Regions from separate parts of the Streptomyces sp. JLSY215 genome, predicted to be linked through region 4. Evidence: riboswitches for the same ligand, from Rfam matches in the RefSeq annotation. Region 4 holds a riboswitch; each other region holds the start of a gene.

The links. A riboswitch is a leader RNA that binds a small molecule or an ion and turns the genes downstream of it on or off. The one in region 4 is predicted to bind cyclic di-AMP.
Region 1: another riboswitch for cyclic di-AMP. It lies ahead of AC5677_RS15410 (transglycosylase family protein); the one in region 4 lies ahead of AC5677_RS23770 (C40 family peptidase).
Region 2: another riboswitch for cyclic di-AMP. It lies ahead of AC5677_RS18075 (M23 family metallopeptidase); the one in region 4 lies ahead of AC5677_RS23770 (C40 family peptidase).
Region 3: another riboswitch for cyclic di-AMP. It lies ahead of AC5677_RS28985 (M23 family metallopeptidase); the one in region 4 lies ahead of AC5677_RS23770 (C40 family peptidase).

Annotation. Positions count from the first base shown of each region.
Region 1 covers NZ_CM185022.1:3,479,942-3,483,891, forward strand. Annotated here, with positions in the region: gene eno (phosphopyruvate hydratase) at 114-1,394, opposite strand; gene AC5677_RS15410 (transglycosylase family protein) at 1,744-2,397, opposite strand; cyclic di-AMP (ydaO/yuaA leader) riboswitch at 2,405-2,573, opposite strand; gene AC5677_RS15415 (transglycosylase family protein) at 2,826-3,800, opposite strand.
Region 2 covers NZ_CM185022.1:4,052,458-4,056,407, forward strand. Annotated here, with positions in the region: gene AC5677_RS18060 (YDG/SRA domain-containing protein) at 1-39, opposite strand, end outside; gene AC5677_RS18065 (hypothetical protein) at 137-439, shown strand; gene AC5677_RS18070 (aldo/keto reductase) at 546-1,487, opposite strand; gene AC5677_RS18075 (M23 family metallopeptidase) at 1,643-2,806, opposite strand; cyclic di-AMP (ydaO/yuaA leader) riboswitch at 2,818-2,969, opposite strand; gene AC5677_RS18080 (DUF2332 family protein) at 3,430-3,950, shown strand, end outside.
Region 3 covers NZ_CM185022.1:6,491,374-6,495,323, forward strand. Annotated here, with positions in the region: gene AC5677_RS28975 (M16 family metallopeptidase) at 1-745, shown strand, start outside; gene AC5677_RS28980 (M16 family metallopeptidase) at 784-2,151, shown strand; cyclic di-AMP (ydaO/yuaA leader) riboswitch at 2,393-2,549, shown strand; gene AC5677_RS28985 (M23 family metallopeptidase) at 2,562-3,362, shown strand; gene AC5677_RS28990 (GntR family transcriptional regulator) at 3,584-3,950, shown strand, end outside.
Region 4 covers NZ_CM185022.1:5,276,844-5,280,793, reverse strand. Annotated here, with positions in the region: gene pcrA (DNA helicase PcrA) at 1-1,073, opposite strand, end outside; cyclic di-AMP (ydaO/yuaA leader) riboswitch at 1,281-1,464, shown strand; gene AC5677_RS23770 (C40 family peptidase) at 1,473-2,645, shown strand; gene AC5677_RS23765 (hypothetical protein) at 3,043-3,396, opposite strand; gene AC5677_RS23760 (C40 family peptidase) at 3,629-3,950, shown strand, end outside.

The sequences.
Region 1 (3,950 bases), 1.8 Mb from region 4:
CCCTTCCGTCGTCCGGACGCCGTAACCACGTACGTCCCCGGCAACGGTACGGGACCGTCGCCGGGGACGCGGGGAAGAGTGCGGCACTCGGCCGTTGGCCGGGCGCCCGAGCCCTAGCCCTTGAAACGCGGGAAGGCCGAGCGGCCCGCGTACACCGCGGCGTCGTCGAGGATCTCCTCGATGCGCAGCAGCTGGTTGTACTTGGCGACGCGCTCGGAGCGGGCCGGGGCGCCGGTCTTGATCTGGCCGCAGTTGGTGGCGACGGCGAGGTCGGCGATGGTGACGTCCTCGGTCTCACCGGAGCGGTGCGACATCATGCACTTGAAGCCGTTGCGCTGGGCCAGCTCGACGGCGTCGAGGGTCTCGGTCAGCGAGCCGATCTGGTTGACCTTGACCAGGAGGGCGTTGGCGGAGTTCTCCTCGATGCCGCGGGCGAGGCGCTCGGGGTTGGTGACGAAGAGGTCGTCGCCGACGAGCTGGACCTTGGAGCCGAGCTTCTCGGTGATGACGTTCCAGCCGGCCCAGTCGTCCTCGAACAGCGGGTCCTCGATGGAGACCAGCGGGTAGGCCGCCACCAGCTCCTCGTAGTACTCGGTCATCTCGGCGGCCGAGCGGTCCTTGCCCTCGAACTGGTACTTGCCGTCCTTGTAGAACTCGGAGGCGGCGACGTCCAGCGCCAGCGCGATGTCCTGGCCGGGGGCGTAACCGGCTTCCTTGATGGCCTCGAGGATGAGGTCCAGGGCCTCGCGGTTGGAGCCCAGGTTCGGGGCGAAGCCGCCCTCGTCGCCGAGGCCGGTGGCCAGGCCCTTGGCCTTCAGGACCTTCTTGAGGGTGTGGTAGACCTCGGCGCCCCAGCGCAGCGCCTCGGAGAAGGACTCCGCGCCGATCGGGGCGATCATGAACTCCTGGATGTCCACGTTGGAGTCGGCGTGCGAGCCGCCGTTCAGGATGTTCATCATCGGGACGGGCAGGACGTGCGCGTTCGGGCCACCGAGGTAGCGGAACAGCGGCAGGTCGCTGGCCTCGGAGGCGGCGTGCGCGACGGCGAGGGAGACGCCGAGGATGGCGTTGGCGCCGAGCGAGCCCTTGTTGTCGGTGGCGTCCAGGTCGAACATCGCCTGGTCGATCAGCCGCTGCTCGGTCGCGTCGTAGCCGACGAGCTCCGGGCCGATCTGCTCGATGACGGCCAGGACGGCCTTCTCCACGCCCTTGCCCAGGTAGCGGTTCGGGTCGCCGTCGCGAAGCTCGATGGCCTCGAAGGCTCCGGTGGAGGCGCCGGACGGCACGGCGGCACGGCCCGTGCTGCCATCGTCGAGGCCGACCTCGACCTCGACCGTGGGATTACCTCGCGAGTCGAGAATTTCGCGGGCTACGACGACGTCGATGGACGGCACGTTGTCTCCTTCATGGGTGTCTGGAGTTCTGCAGCACGAGCCTAACGGCCCCGGGGAGATCCGCTCGCCGTTGGCCCGCTCCGTGGGACGAAAAGAGGCCCAGATGCCCATTTCCCGGGAGGTTTGGGCGCATTGTTCGCTGAACGGGGAAAATCGCGGGAAGCCACTGGTGGCGGGGTGCCGGTGGGCTGGCGTACGGCGGGGTGCGCGGAATGGCGTACGCGGCGGCACATGGAATGGAGAAGCCCCGCCGCGGCGCGCTGGGGGGAGTAGCGCGCCGGGCGGGGCCTGCTCGGGGAGGATGCGGGCCCATGACTCAGGCCCGCGGGAGTCCCGGTGCGGGGACGGCTCAGATGCTGAGCTTCTGGCCCGGGAAGATCAGGTTCGGGTTGCCGCCGATGACGGACTTGTTGTGGGCGTAGACCGTCTTCCAGGTGGTGCCGTGCGCCTTGGCGATCTTGGCGAGGGTGTCACCGGCCTTGACGGTGTAGTTGCCCTTGCCCTGCGGCTTCTGCGGGGCCGGCTGGGCCTGCTTCTGCTTCGGGGCGGCCTGCTGCGGGGCAGCCTTCTTCGGCGCGGGCTGGGCCTTCTTGACCTCGGCCTTGGCGGAGGTGTCGAGGTCGGGGGACGGGCCACCGGCGGTCAGGTTGCCGGCACCGGCGCAGGACCAGGCGCCCGGACCCTGGATGGCGAGGAGCTTCTCGGCGGCGGCGATCTGCTGGGCCTTGGTGGCCAGGTCGGCGCGGGCCGCGTACTGGGTGCCACCGGCGGCGGCCCAGCTGGAGTTCGAGAACTGGAGGCCGCCGTAGTAGCCGTTACCGGTGTTGATCGACCAGTTGCCGCCGGACTCGCACTGGGCGACCTTGTCCCAGGTGGCGACGGACGCGGCGGAGGCGGAGGTGGCGCCCATCAGCGGGACGGCGACGGCGGCACCGGCGACACCGGCGAGGGTGGCGATGCGGACGGCCTTGGACGGACGACGGTGCTTGCCCTTGTTCAGCATGGTTCGTTCGTTTCCTCACCGATGCCTACGAGGTGAGCTGTCGGGTTCGGGCCGTGTGAGTACCCGGCCGCGTGCACTGGACACGCGGCTTCACCCCAAGCCGGTTGACCCGCTTTCACGGGCGGGGCCGGCACTTACCTTGGGTCCCCCGCTCCTGCCTTCGGCGCTTGCGCGTCGACTGCCTGCGATCACCGGCAGGATTCGGCATGTGATCGAAGGGCCCGCTTTGGCGAGCGGTCCAGACCGTAATCAGTAATCCCCTTGGTGTTCAAACCCCACTATCTGAACCAAGTTGACCGTTTTTGATCATCGGCGGCTCATATTTCCGCAGGTGGGCCGGGGTGCGGAATCCGGCCGACGAGCCGGACGCCACACCCCGGAACGAGACGCTTGTCTCACTTTCGCCAAAAGGGACGAACTGGCGGTAACTACCCTGCCGCGTGCCCGAGATCGAGCAGCTGACCTGGGTGGATCAGGTCCGCGTCGGCCCCCACGACCTTCTCGTTGCGGTCGTAGAGCGCGGGCCAGCCGCCCGGCAGATCATGGGCCTCCGCGATGCCTGACAGGGTGTCACCGGAGCGCACCGTGTAGCCGTCGGCGGGGGCGGACGGGTCGGCTCCGGGGCGCGTACCGGGGTCCGTACGCTGCTCCTCGCCGCCGCGGGAGGCGTGGCGGCCGGCGGGCCGGTCGTCACGGTCCGCGCCCTTGCCGTCGTCGGCGCCGCTCCTGCCGCTCTTGCCGTCCTTGCCGCCCCCGCCCCCCTGGCCCTCGTCGGCGCCGCCGCGGTGCTTGCCCTTGGCGGGGGTCTCCGGCGTCGCGGGGGCACCGCGGTCGTCCGCACCGCTGCCGTCCTCGCCCTCGTGGGAGGGGGCGGACGGGTCCGCGGGGTCCGAGGCGTCGGGGGCCGACGGGGACGGCGTCGGCGTCGCCTCGTCGGAGGAGCCGCCGAAGGGGCCGTCGTCACCGAAGGGCCCGTCCTCGGGACCGTCGGAGGAGTCGTCGGCCGGGCCGGACGGATCGGCCGGGTCCGCGGTGTGCGACGGGCCGGGCCGCGGGGTGCTCGTACTGCCCGGGTCGACCTCCGGCGCGCGGCCGTCCTTGGTCAGCCCGGCGTTCACCGCGCAGCTCGGCCAGGCGTCCGGGCCGCGGTCGTCGAGGATGGATTCGGCGACGGCGATCTGCTCGGAGCGGCTGGCGAGGTCGGGGCGCGAGGCGTACGAGGTGCCGCCGTACTGCTCCCACATCTCCTGGGTCAGCTGGAGGCCGCCGTAGAAGCCGTTGCCGGAGGCCGCGCTCCACATTCCGCCGCTCTCGCACTGCGCGACCTTGTCCCAGGTCGCGGTGTCGGCGGCCTGCGCACCGCTCGCGGCGAACAGCGGCAGTGCGAGCCCGGCGCCGGTCACTCCCGCCGTGACAAAGATGGCCGGTGCCTGACGGGGGCGACGGTGTCGGCCGTTCCCGGAGCGCATGCGGTTGCCTTTCGAGCGGCGGTGGACGTGCTGGAGTTGTCTGCCGAGCCGGCCCGGTGAGGCGAACGGAGGCGACGCAGCCCA
Region 2 (3,950 bases), 1.2 Mb from region 4:
ACCGAACGTCACAGGATTTCGAGATGTCGCCTTCGCCATACGGGGATTCTGCCCACTGCTTGATCAGCATGTCACTCGAACCGGATTACCCGAGCGTAGGCTCAGGGAAGTTGTCTGTGATGTGGAGGTTTCTGTAATGGCTAGCGTGCCGAGCAGTGTCGTGGCGGCGAGTGGGCTCGTAGGCGGCTACGCCGTGGCCCGCTGGACGAAGAAGCGGCCGCTGGGTGGTGTGGTGCTGGCCGCGGCAGGGGCCGTGGCGGGTCGGGAGTGGGTGCGGAAGGCCGGTGGGCCCACGGCGGCGGCCCTGGGCGCGACCTACGTGGCCGCATTCGCCGGCTCCCACCCGCTCGCCAAGAAGGTCGGGGCCTGGCCCGCGGTGTTTGCGGTGGCGGGTGGGGTTGCCGTGGCGTCGTGGGCGGTGGTGGATCGGCGGGGGTAGTAAGCCGAGACGTATACGGGGGGGGGCGGCGGGGCCAAGGCGTCGCCGCCCCACCGGCCCCGCCGCCCGCCCCCCTACACGCGTCGAGGCCGAGAAGGTCAGGCCGTCACGCCGACGCCTCGTTCAGGAGGGCCAGTTCAGCTCCCGTGAGGGTCAGCTCGCCGACCGCCAGTAGCGCCGGAAGCTGGGCCACCGTGCGGGCGCTGGCGATCGGGGCGGCGACCGTGGGTCGGGCGGCGAGCCAGGCGAGGGCGACGGTGGCGAGTTCGGCGTCGTGGGCGGCGGCGACGGTGTCGAGGGCCGCCAGGACGCGCAGGCCGCGGTCGGTGGAGAGGTGCCGGGCGGCGCCTTCGGAGCGGGCGCTCTCCACGGTGGTGCCGGGGCGGTACTTGCCGGTCAGGAAGCCGGAGGCGAGGGCGTAGTACGGGACGGCGGCGACGCCGTGGCGGGCGGCCACGTCGGCGAGTTCGCCCTCGTAGGTGTCGCGGGAGACCAGGTTGTAGTGGGGCTGGAGGGCCACGTAACGGGCGAGGCCCTCACGGGCGGAGAAGGCCAGGGACTCCTCCAGGCGCTTTGCCGAGATGTTGGAGGCGGCGATCTCGCGGACCTTGCCGGCCTGGACGAGGTCGTTGAGGGCGGTGAGGAATTCCCCGACCTCTTGGGACTCGTCGTCGTAGTGGGTGTAGTAGAGGTCTATGTAGTCGGTGCGCAGGCGCGTGAGGGATGCGTCGACCGCGGTCTTGATCGTGGCGGCGCTCAGGCCCTTGAGCTCCGGGTGGGCGCCCACCTTGGTGGCGATCACGACATCGGCGCGATTGCCGCGGGAGGCCAGCCAGTTGCCGATGACGGTCTCCGACTCGCCGCCCTTGTTGCCGGGCACCCAGGCCGAGTAGACGTCGGCGGTGTCGATGAAGTTGCCCCCGCCGGCCACGTACGCGTCGAGTACGGCGAAGGACTCGGCCTCGTCCGCCGTCCAGCCGAAGACATTGCCGCCGAGGGAGAGGGGCGAGACGGAGAGCGAGCCGAGGGTTTTGCGTGTCGCAGTCATGCGTTGTTGCAGCGTTGCGGAGAGGCGCGTTATTCCCGGAACCCGCTCCCACATTTCCCCGGGCCCGCTCCCGCATTCCCCGGAACCCGCTCCCGCTCCCCCGGGCCCGCTCCCGCATTCCCGGGGGAGCGGGAGCGGGAGCGGGCCCCGTCGCGTCAGACGCTCAGTCCGTGCTCCCGCAGCCACGGCATCGGGTCTATCGGGTCGCCGGCTCCCGGGCGGACCTCCAGGTGGAGGTGGGGGCCGGTGACATTGCCGGTGGCGCCGACGCGGGCGATGACGTCGCCGGTGCTGACCTTGCCGGAGGTCTTCACCATGGAGGACAGGTGGCAGAACCAGAGTTCGGTGCCGTCGTCGAGGGTGAGGACGAGGCGGTAGCCGTACGAGCCGGCCCAGCCCGCCTGCGTGATGGTGCCGGAGTGCACTGCCCTGACGGGAGTGCCGGTCGGGGCGGCGAAGTCCTGTCCGGTGTGGTCCGCGGCCCAGCGGTCGCCGGCCTGGCCGAAGCTGGCGGTCAGGGTGTACGAGGCCACCGGGGTGATGAAGCTCCTGGCCAGCTGGGCGAGGCGCTCGGCCTCGGCCTTCTTGCGGGCCGCCTCCGCCGCCCGGCGCTCGGCCTCGCGCTCCGCCGCCTGCTTGGCGGCCGCGGCCTTCTCGGCGGCCGCCTGATGCGCGGTGGCGTCCTTCCCGGCCCGGTCGACGGCGGCCGTCTCGACGGCGGCGCGCTGCTCCTGCTCGGCGGCGCCCTGCTGCGCGTCGGCCTGCTGGAGGATGCGGTTCCGCAGCGTCTCGCCGGCGTTGGCGCCCTGGGCCGCCTCGTGCTGGGTGAGGCCCGCCTGGGAGAGGGGGCCGTGGGGGGACGCGGAGCCGGTGTCCGTACCGGACCGCGGCGCCCCGGAGTCGGATATGAGGCCGCCTATGACGGGGACGTCCGGCATCTTCTCGGCGATGTCGTGGGCCATACCGCCGATGTCGGGCATCGAGATCGGGACCGGCGGGCGGTCCTCGGCCGAGGCCATGCCGCCCGCGCCGACCGCCGCGATGACGCCGACGCCCAGGACCGTACCGCTGCGCGCGAGCGCGCCGCCGCGCTGCTTGGCCACCCGGTGCTTGCCGCGGACGGACCGGACGGACTCCTCGGTGGGGTTCCACTCCTCCCACGGCCCGTCGCCGTCGCGCGCGTCGTCACGCTCGCGGTCGTACTCGCCGCCCTGATAGACGACTCCGGATCCGTCGAAGGGGTATCCGTCGTCGGACGGACCCCGGTCATCGAGGTAGGCGGCGGACGGAGCCTCTGGGGCAGGCCTGTTGGACGCCACGGGGGCGCACTCCTTTCCTTCCTTCACGCCTACCGGGTTAGCTGACGGGTTCGGAGCAGGAAGGTCTCCTACGGGCGCCTCTGGTGGGAGGCGTCCGATTCACCCCAAGGTGGTGGTTCCCCGGTTCCCTCGGTGCACTTCATGCATGCCGCGCGGATGGTGCGGATGACGCAGACGGAACGGGCGGCGCAGGGGTGCGGGTCGCGTGGAGCGAGCGGTCATGTGGATCGGTACCGGTCGGCGCTGTTCAGTGCCCACTGGCGCCCGTCCGTGCACATGCGCTCAATCCGTACGGGTACTCCTGCGTGCCGTGATGACGTGTGCGACGTGCATGGCGTGCGCTTGCGGGATTCGGCGTAGGCGCGCGGTGCCGCCTCTTGCGACGGCTGGGACGACCGCGCTCCGTTATCGGACAGTAATAGAGATCGTGACTATTTTCCAAGCCTTCCGGGGAATCCGTATGCGCTCCGCAGGCGCTCTGGCGTGGACTTTTCCGCCCATCGCGGGCATAAATCGGGCGAGTTGACCGGAGCCCTCTAAACGATCTTCCGGTGATTGTGCGTCAGTTGTTATGCGGAGGGGTGCCCGGTCCTTACGGAGCGTGAGAGCAGTAACGTCGGATCATGGTCGTCAACGTGGTCAACGTCGTGAACAGCGCGCAGACAGTGGCGGATCGGTACCGGGAGTTCTCCTGGCGACAGGCGCGGGGACGGTCCGACGCCCATGCGGAGTTGACCGCGCGGATCAGCCACGACGCGGAGTTCTGCGATCTGTTGTCGGGATCGCTGCCGGCCGGGAGCAAACAGCAACCCACCCTCCTCCTGGCCGCCGTCCGCTATCTCGACGGGCCGCACGCCGAGCAGGGCCCGCGCAACGAGACGGCGTACGGACGCTGGCGGGAGTGGACCATCCGGCACTGGGACGAGGTCCGTGCCGTGATCATGCGCCGCACCGACCGGACCGGGGAGCCTGCGCACTGCGCCACGCTGCTGCCGCTGCTCGCCCGTCTGCCGCAGCCGCTGGCGCTGCTGGAGGTCGGGGCGACGGCGGGCCTGCGCCTGCAGCCCGACCGGTACCGCTACCGGTACGAGGAGGACGGCGCGGGCTCCGGCACGGAATTCGGGGCGCCCGGGAGCCCGGTGAC
Region 3 (3,950 bases), 1.2 Mb from region 4:
GCTGTCGATCGTCGGAGACATCGACACCGAGCAGACGCTGGCCTGGGTGGAGAAGTACTTCGGCTCGATCCCCTCGCACGACGGCAAGCGCCCGCCGCGCGACGGTTCGCTGCCCGAGATCATCGGCAGCGAGCTGCGCGAGGTGGTCGAGGAGGAGGTGCCCTCCCGCGCCCTGATGGCGGCCTACCGGCTGCCGCACGACGGCACGCGTGAGGCGGACGCCGCGGATCTCGCCCTGACCGTCCTGGGCGGCGGCGAGTCCTCCCGGCTCTACAACCGCCTGGTGCGCCGCGACCGCACCGCCGTCGCCGCCGGTTTCGGGCTGCTGCGGCTGGCCGGGGCGCCCTCGCTGGGCTGGCTGGACGTGAAGACGTCGGGCGGCGTGGAGGTCCCCGCCATCGAGCGCGCCGTCGACGAGGAGCTGGCCCGCTTCGCCGAAGAGGGGCCGAGCCCCGAGGAGATGGAGCGCGCGCAGGCCCAGTTGGAGCGCGAATGGCTGGACCGTCTGGCCACGGTCAGCGGCCGCGCCGACGAACTGTGCCGCTTCGCCGTCCTGTTCGGGGACCCGCAGCTCGCGCTGACCGCCGTCCGGCGCGTCCTGGACATCACCCCCGAGGAGGTGCAGGCGGTCGCCAAGGCCCGGCTGCGCCCCGACAACCGCGCGGTGCTCGTGTACGAGCCCACGGAGCCGACCGCCCCGGCCGATCCGGCCGCCGACACCGAGAAGGAGGAGGCGGACCGGTGAGCGACTCCACCACCCGCGCAGATTCCGCCGTGACCACCATGGACTTCCACCCCCAGCCCAAGGGCGGCGCGCCCAAGCCGTGGGCCTTCCCGGCCCCCGAGCGCTCCCAACTGGCCAACGGGATCACCCTCCTGACCAGCCACCGCCCCGGCCAGCAGGTCGTTGCCGTCGAGATCAACCTCGTCGCCCCTCTGGAGGCCGAGCCCGAGGGCCTGGACGGTGTCGCCACGATCATGTCGCGCGCCCTGTCCGAGGGCACGGACAAGCACGACGCCGAGGAGTTCGCCGCCGAGCTGGAGCGCTGCGGCGCCACCCTGGATGCGCACGCCGACCACCCCGGCCTGCGGGTCTCCCTCGAGGTACCGGTGTCCCGGCTGCACCGCGCGCTGGGCCTGCTCGCCGACGCGCTGCGCGCCCCCGCCTTCGCGGAGAGCGAGATCGAGCGGCTGGTACGCAACCGCCTCGACGAGATCCCGCACGAGCTCGCCAACCCGGCGCGACGGGCCGCGGTGGCGCTGTCCAAGGAGCTGTTCCCGGCCACGTCCCGGATGTCGCGGCCCCGCCAGGGCACCGAGGAGACCGTCGAGCGCATCGACGCCGCGGCCGTCCGCGCCTTCTACACGACCCATGTGCGGCCCGCCACGGCCACCGCCGTCATCGTCGGTGACCTGACCGGCGTCGACCTGGACGCGGCGCTCGCCGACACGTTGGGCGCCTGGCAGGGCTCCACCTCCGAGCCGCTGAAGCCCTCGCCGATCACCGCCGACGACACCGGCCGTGTGGTCATCGTCGACCGCCCCGGAGCCGTCCAGACGCAGCTGCTGATCGGCCGTATCGGCGCCGACCGGCACGACCGCGTCTGGCCCGCGCAGGTCCTCGGCACGTACTGCCTGGGCGGCACGCTCACCTCCCGGCTGGACCGGGTGCTGCGCGAGGAGAAGGGCTACACCTACGGGGTGCGCGCCTTCGGTCAGGTGCTGCGCTCCGCCGCGGACGGAAGCGGCGCCGCGATGCTGGCCATCAGCGGGTCGGTGGACACCGCCTCCACCGGGCCGGCGCTGCAGGATCTGTGGCAGGTGCTGCGCACCCTGGCGGCGGAGGGGCTGACGGACGCCGAGCGGGACGTCGCCGTGCAGAACCTCGTCGGGGTCGCGCCGCTGAAGTACGAGACCGCGGCCGCCGTCGCGGGCACCCTCGCCGACCAGGTGGAGCAGCACCTCCCGGACGACTTCCAGGCGCAGCTGTACGCCCGGCTCGCCGAGACCGGGACGGTCGAGGCGACCGCGGCGGCCGTCAGCGCCTTCCCCGTGGACCGCCTGGTGACAATCCTGGTGGGTGACGCCGCGCAGATCACGGAGCCCGTCAGGGAACTGGGCATCGGCAAGGTGACGGTCGTCAGCGGCTGAGCCCCGCCGTCTGACTGCCGGTCAGGGACCGGCCGGGGAAGGGCCCGGCCATCCATCGATACAACGGCTCCCGTGGTGCACGTCCGCCACGGGAGCCGTCGTATGTCCGGAATGGTGCGTCTGGTTGCCCGGTGTCCTTGTGGCGTACGGCACAAAGGGCCAGTTCTGTTTGCCGATTGAAAGATGTCCCGATTAGCGTCGGTCCGACTGTTCGTCACAGGTCCGCCACAACAGTGGCACCGGACAGTCATCGCCGAGTCCCCGTACGGCGCGAGCCAGGGGAGCCGGGGACCCACATGTCCCTTGGGGTGAATCGGGTCTCTCTCCGGAGGGGTCCGTAGGAGACCTTCCTGCTCCGAACCCGTCAGCTAACCCGGTAGGCGAGAAGGAAGGAAAGGACAAGCCAGCAGATGGCGTTCACCCGTGCCACCGGGAAGCATCGTCGTGCCAGCCGCACGGCCCGTACGACCCGCAAGTTCGCCGGCGCGGCCACCCTCGCGGCCACCGGTGTCGTCGCCTCCGTCGCCTCGCCGGCGCTGGCCGCCTCCAGTGGGACGCACGCCGCGGACACCGGCCTGCAGCAGGCTGTCGTGATGGGCGACGAGCTCGCCAGCCGCGTCGAGGCCCAGGCCGACTCGCAGCAGACGGCCGCCGAGGTCGCCGCCGTGCAGGCGAGGGCCGAGGCCGTGGCGAAGCGGGCGGCCGACGAGGCCCAGCGGCTCGCCGAGGCCGCCAAGAAGAAGGCCAAGGCGGAGCGTGAGGCCAAGGAGCGCGCGGCCCGCGAGGCCGAGCGCAAGCGGCTCAACGCCTTCGTCGCCCCGATAGCGGGCTCCTACATCTCCACCGGCTACAAGGCCTCCAGCAGCCTGTGGTCCTCCGGCAGCCACACGGGCATCGACTTCCACGCCGCCACCGGCACCTCCGTCCACGCCGTGGGCCGGGGCACCGTCGTGGAGGCCGGCTGGGGCGGCTCGTACGGCAACAACATCGTGATCAAGATGCACGACGGGACGTACACCCAGTACGGCCACCTGTCGTCCATCGGGGTCGCGGTCGGCCAGACCGTCACCCCCGGCCAGCAGATAGGCCTCTCCGGTGCCACCGGCAACGTCACCGGGCCGCACCTCCACTTCGAGGCCCGCACGGGCCCCGACTACGGTTCGGACATCGACCCGATCGCGTATCTGCGCTCGCACGGCGTCGACGTCTGACGTCCCGCGTGTTCCGCTGAAGCCCCGGCCGACCGGCCGGGGCTTCCGTGTGTCCGGCGGACGGCGGCCGCCGGTCGTCGCCGTCCCCCGGAGTCCGGCGCCTGGCCAAAAAATATCCCTGAATTCCCGGAGCCCGTCGGAAAACTCGTCCCGGTCGAATAGAGTCACGGAAAACCCGCCGATCGGCGGCGTTTCCCGGGAATTACGGCGGAGGCACGACGATGCGAGGCCATCTTTCCGCGCATGCGGTGTGCACGGCGATTCGCGATGACATTGTCTCCGGTGCGCTCGCACCGGGGAGCCGGCTGATCGAAGAAATTCTCGCGGCCCGATACGGAGTCTCCAGAGTCCCGGTCCGCGAGGCGCTGCGCACCCTGGAGTCCGAGGGCTTTGTCACCACCCGCCATCATGCGGGCGCCTGCGTCGCCGAGCCCACCGAACAAGAGGCGGCCGATCTGCTGGACATCCGCGCCCTGTTGGAGCCGCTGGGCGCCGCCCGTGCCGCCGTCCGCCGCAGCCCCGCCCATCTGAAGGTGCTGCGCGGTCTCGTACGGCTCGGCCGCGAGCGGGCCCGGCACGGTCACCCCG
Region 4 (3,950 bases):
GTCTGCGAGGAGCGGTAGTTCTGCTCCAGCAGGATCGTGGTCGCGTCGGGGTAGTCCTCCTCGAACTGGAGGATGTTGCGGATCGTGGCGCCGCGGAACGCGTAGATCGACTGGTCGGCGTCACCGACGACGCACAGCTCGGCGGCGGGCATCTCGGCCGTGCCCGGGCCGACCAGCTCGCGGACGAGGGTGTACTGGGCGTGGTTGGTGTCCTGGTACTCGTCGACGAGGACATGGCGGAAGCGGCGGCGGTAGTGCTCGGCGACATCCGGGAAGGCCTGGAGGAGATTGACCGTCGTCATGATGATGTCGTCGAAGTCCAGGGCGTTGGCCTCGCGCAGCCGCGACTGGTACATCGCGTACGCCTCGGCCAGCGTCTTCTCGAAGCCGTCGGCGGCCGTCCCGGCGAAGGTCTCCTCGTCGATGAGTTCGTTCTTGAGGTTGGAGATCTTCGCGCTGAAGGACTTCGGCGGGAAGCGCTTGGGGTCCAGGTCGAGATCGCGGCAGACCAGGGCCATCAGGCGCTTGGAGTCGGCGGCGTCGTAGATCGAGAAGGAGGACGTGAAGCCGAGCTTCTTGGACTCGCGGCGCAGGATGCGGACGCAGGCGCTGTGGAAGGTGGAGACCCACATGGCGTTCGCCCGCGGGCCGACCAGGTCCTCGACGCGCTCCTTCATCTCGCCCGCGGCCTTGTTCGTGAACGTGATCGCGAGGATCTGGCCGGGGTGGACATGGCGCTCGGCGAGCAGATGCGCGATGCGGTGGGTGAGCACCCGGGTCTTGCCGGAGCCGGCGCCGGCGACGATCAGCAGCGGGCTGCCGTGATGCACCACGGCGGCCTTCTGCTCGTCGTTGAGCCCCTCGAGCAGCGCGGCGGGGTCGACGACGGGACGGGCGGCGCCGTCGCGGTAGTACGCCTCATGGGGCACCGGTGCGTCGAACTTCCCGTCGAAGAGGTCGGCGGGAATCTCCTCCGGGGCCGGGCCGTGCTCGTCCTCGGGGGGCGGGGGGTGCTCGTCCTCGCGCTTGGGGCCGAGGTCCGCCAGGAAGCTGTCGTCAAAGAGGCTGCTCATCGCCCACCGAGTCTAGGCCGCCGGACTGACAGCCCGCCGCCACCTCACCAGATCCGGCTCCTGGGCTCCGGGCCGCATCCTTGAGATCGCGGTCAGGTCACAAAAAGGTTTCGGGCATATCGAACATCAGCCTTCACAGGAGCCACACGAGTTGGCTACCGTGCCTGCTCGGGCTGCCCGCATCCCCGCGGACGACAACGTCTGCACGGGCGGCCTCCGCCGAGTCCGGCCCTGCCACCAGGCACCCGGAGCCGGGGACCCACCAGCACCACCGGGGTGAATCGGCCGGTGCGGCCGCCAGCGGCGGACGCATCGACCGTAGGGCAAGCCTTCCGTCAGCGACAGAGCCCGAACCCGACAGCTAACCCGGTAGGCGGTCCACGGAAGGAGTCGCCGGCCTTGGCGTCGCACCGCAAGCCGCGCACCCGCATGCTCACCTCGCCCGGAAGCCGTACGGCGGCCGGGCTCACCACCGCCGCCCTCGCCTCGGTCACCCTGCTCTCGCAGTCCGCCGACGCCGCCCCCAGGGCACCCAAGCCCACCATCGAAGAGGTCAAGCAGAAGGTCGACGGGCTCTACCGCCAGGCCGAGGTGGCCACCCAGAAGTACAACGCCGCCAAGGAGGGCGTCGACCGTCAGCGCGCCACCGTCAACGGCCTGCTCGACGCCGCCGCCAAGCGCGCGGAGAAGATGAACGAGTCCCGGCGCGAGCTGGGCACCTTCGCCTCCGCGCAGTACCGCACCGGCGGCATGAACCCCACGGCGCAGCTGATGCTCGCCAAGGACCCGCAGGATTTCTTCGACCGTACGCACCTGATGGGGCGGCTCACCGACCGGGAGAAGCAAGCGGTCACCGACTACCAGGAGCAGCAGGTGGCCGCCGCCCGGCAGCGGGCCAGGGCGACCGCGAGCCTGGAGCAGCTCCAGAGGACGCAGACCTCGCTGAAGGAGTCCAAGCGGTCCGTCCAGGAGAAGCTGGCCGAGGCGCGGCAGCTGCTGTCCCGGCTGACCGCGCAGGAGAAGGCGCGGCTGGCGGAGCTGGAGCGCCAGAAGGAGGCGGCCGCCAAGCGCCGGGCCGACGAGCTGGCGCGGCAGCAGGCGGAGAAGGCACGCCAGCAGGCCGAGAAGGAGCGCCGGCAGCGCGAGAGCGGCGGCGGCTCGACGGGCGGCCAGACCGGCGGCGGTTCCACTGGCGGCGGATCGACCAGCGACGGCACGTACTCCACCAAGGCGGCAAAGGCGATCGCCTTTGCCCGCGCCCAGATAGGCAAGCCGTACGTCTGGGGCGCGACCGGCCCGAGCTCCTACGACTGCTCGGGGCTGACCCAGGCGGCGTGGAAGGCGGCCGGGGTCGATCTGCCGCGTACGACGTGGGACCAGGTCAAGGTCGGCGAGCGGGTCGCGACCAGCGGCCTCAAGCCCGGTGACCTGGTGTTCTTCTTCGACGACATCAGCCACGTAGGCATGTACATAGGCGACGGCAAGATGATCCACGCGCCGCACCCGGGCGCCAGTGTCCGGGTGGAGTCGATCTACTTCGACCCGATCTACGGGAGCGTGCGGCCGGCCTGAGCGGCTGGATCGGACACTTCGTCCCTTAGGGGGCGCCCCTAAGGGGGCTGCAGGCCCCTACCGAATAACTGCCCCAGACCCACCCCCCACACGCCGCCGCGCGGTCGTCCTCTCCAAGGGACGACCGCGCGGTGAGCCGTATGTACGGGTGCCCGATCCCGGGGGCGGGCGCCGGAGCCGAGGGCCGGGCGCCGGCGCCGAACTCCGGGGCCCGAGCGCGGGTCCGGGGGCAAGACCTCGGGTACAGAGGCCGGACCACAGCCCCGGAGGCCGGACCTCAGGACCAAACGCCGGACCTCAGGTCCAGACGCCGGACCACAGCCCCAGAGACCGGACCACAGACCCGGGCGCCGGACCTCAGCCCCAGAGACCGGACCCCAGATCCGGAGGCCGGACCTCAGGTCCAGAGCACCGCGATGAAGATGTTGGCCATCGTGAGCCCGCCGACGGCGCCGAAGAGCGGCTTGGCGATCTTCTCCTCGTCCCGCTTGACGTAGACCAGCGCCAGGATCACCACCAGGACGGCCATCTTGATGCCGATCTTGATGTTGTTGAGCGAGTGGTCCTGGGCCTGGTTCAGCCCGACCAGCACGATGCCGGTGACCAGCATCGTCAGCGCGCCGTGCAGCATGGCCGGCACAAAGCGGGCGGTCCCCGCGCTCATCGCCTTCATCTGGGTGAGGAAGCCACCCAGGAGGGAGGCGATGCCGATGATGTGCAGGCCGACGAAGATATTGATTACTACGTCCATAGTGCGGGATCGTATCCGCCGCATATCACGCGGCTTCGGGCAGGGCGCCCGTAATCCCCACTTCGATCATGGCAGGCCGTGCGCGGCCCCGTACGCGCCGGACACTCGCTCACCGTCCATCACTCACGGCCAAAAGGCGCCAATTCCGGCCAACTGGGCGCTATGCCGTGACGTCCAGGTTTACCGTCCTCACTCCAGGCGGTCGACGAATGCGCGGCCCGTACGGAAGGAAGTGACGGCCACCGTGGCGTCGCACCGCAAGACCAAGCAGCACCCGCTGGCAGCGCTGGGTGGCGGCCGCACGGCCCGTACGGCCGCGACCACCCTGGCCCTCGCCGGTGCCGCGGGCGCCACCGCCTTCGACGGCACCGGCCAGGCCGCTCCCCGCCCCACCCCCGCCCAGGTCAAGGGCCGGGTCGACGCGCTGTACCAGGAGGCAGAGGTGGCGACGCAGCACTACAACGGCGCCAAGGAACAGGCCGATGCCGCACGCGCGGAGCTGAGCCGGCTCCAGGACGAGGCCGCCCGCCGGACCCAGAAACTCAACGCCGCCA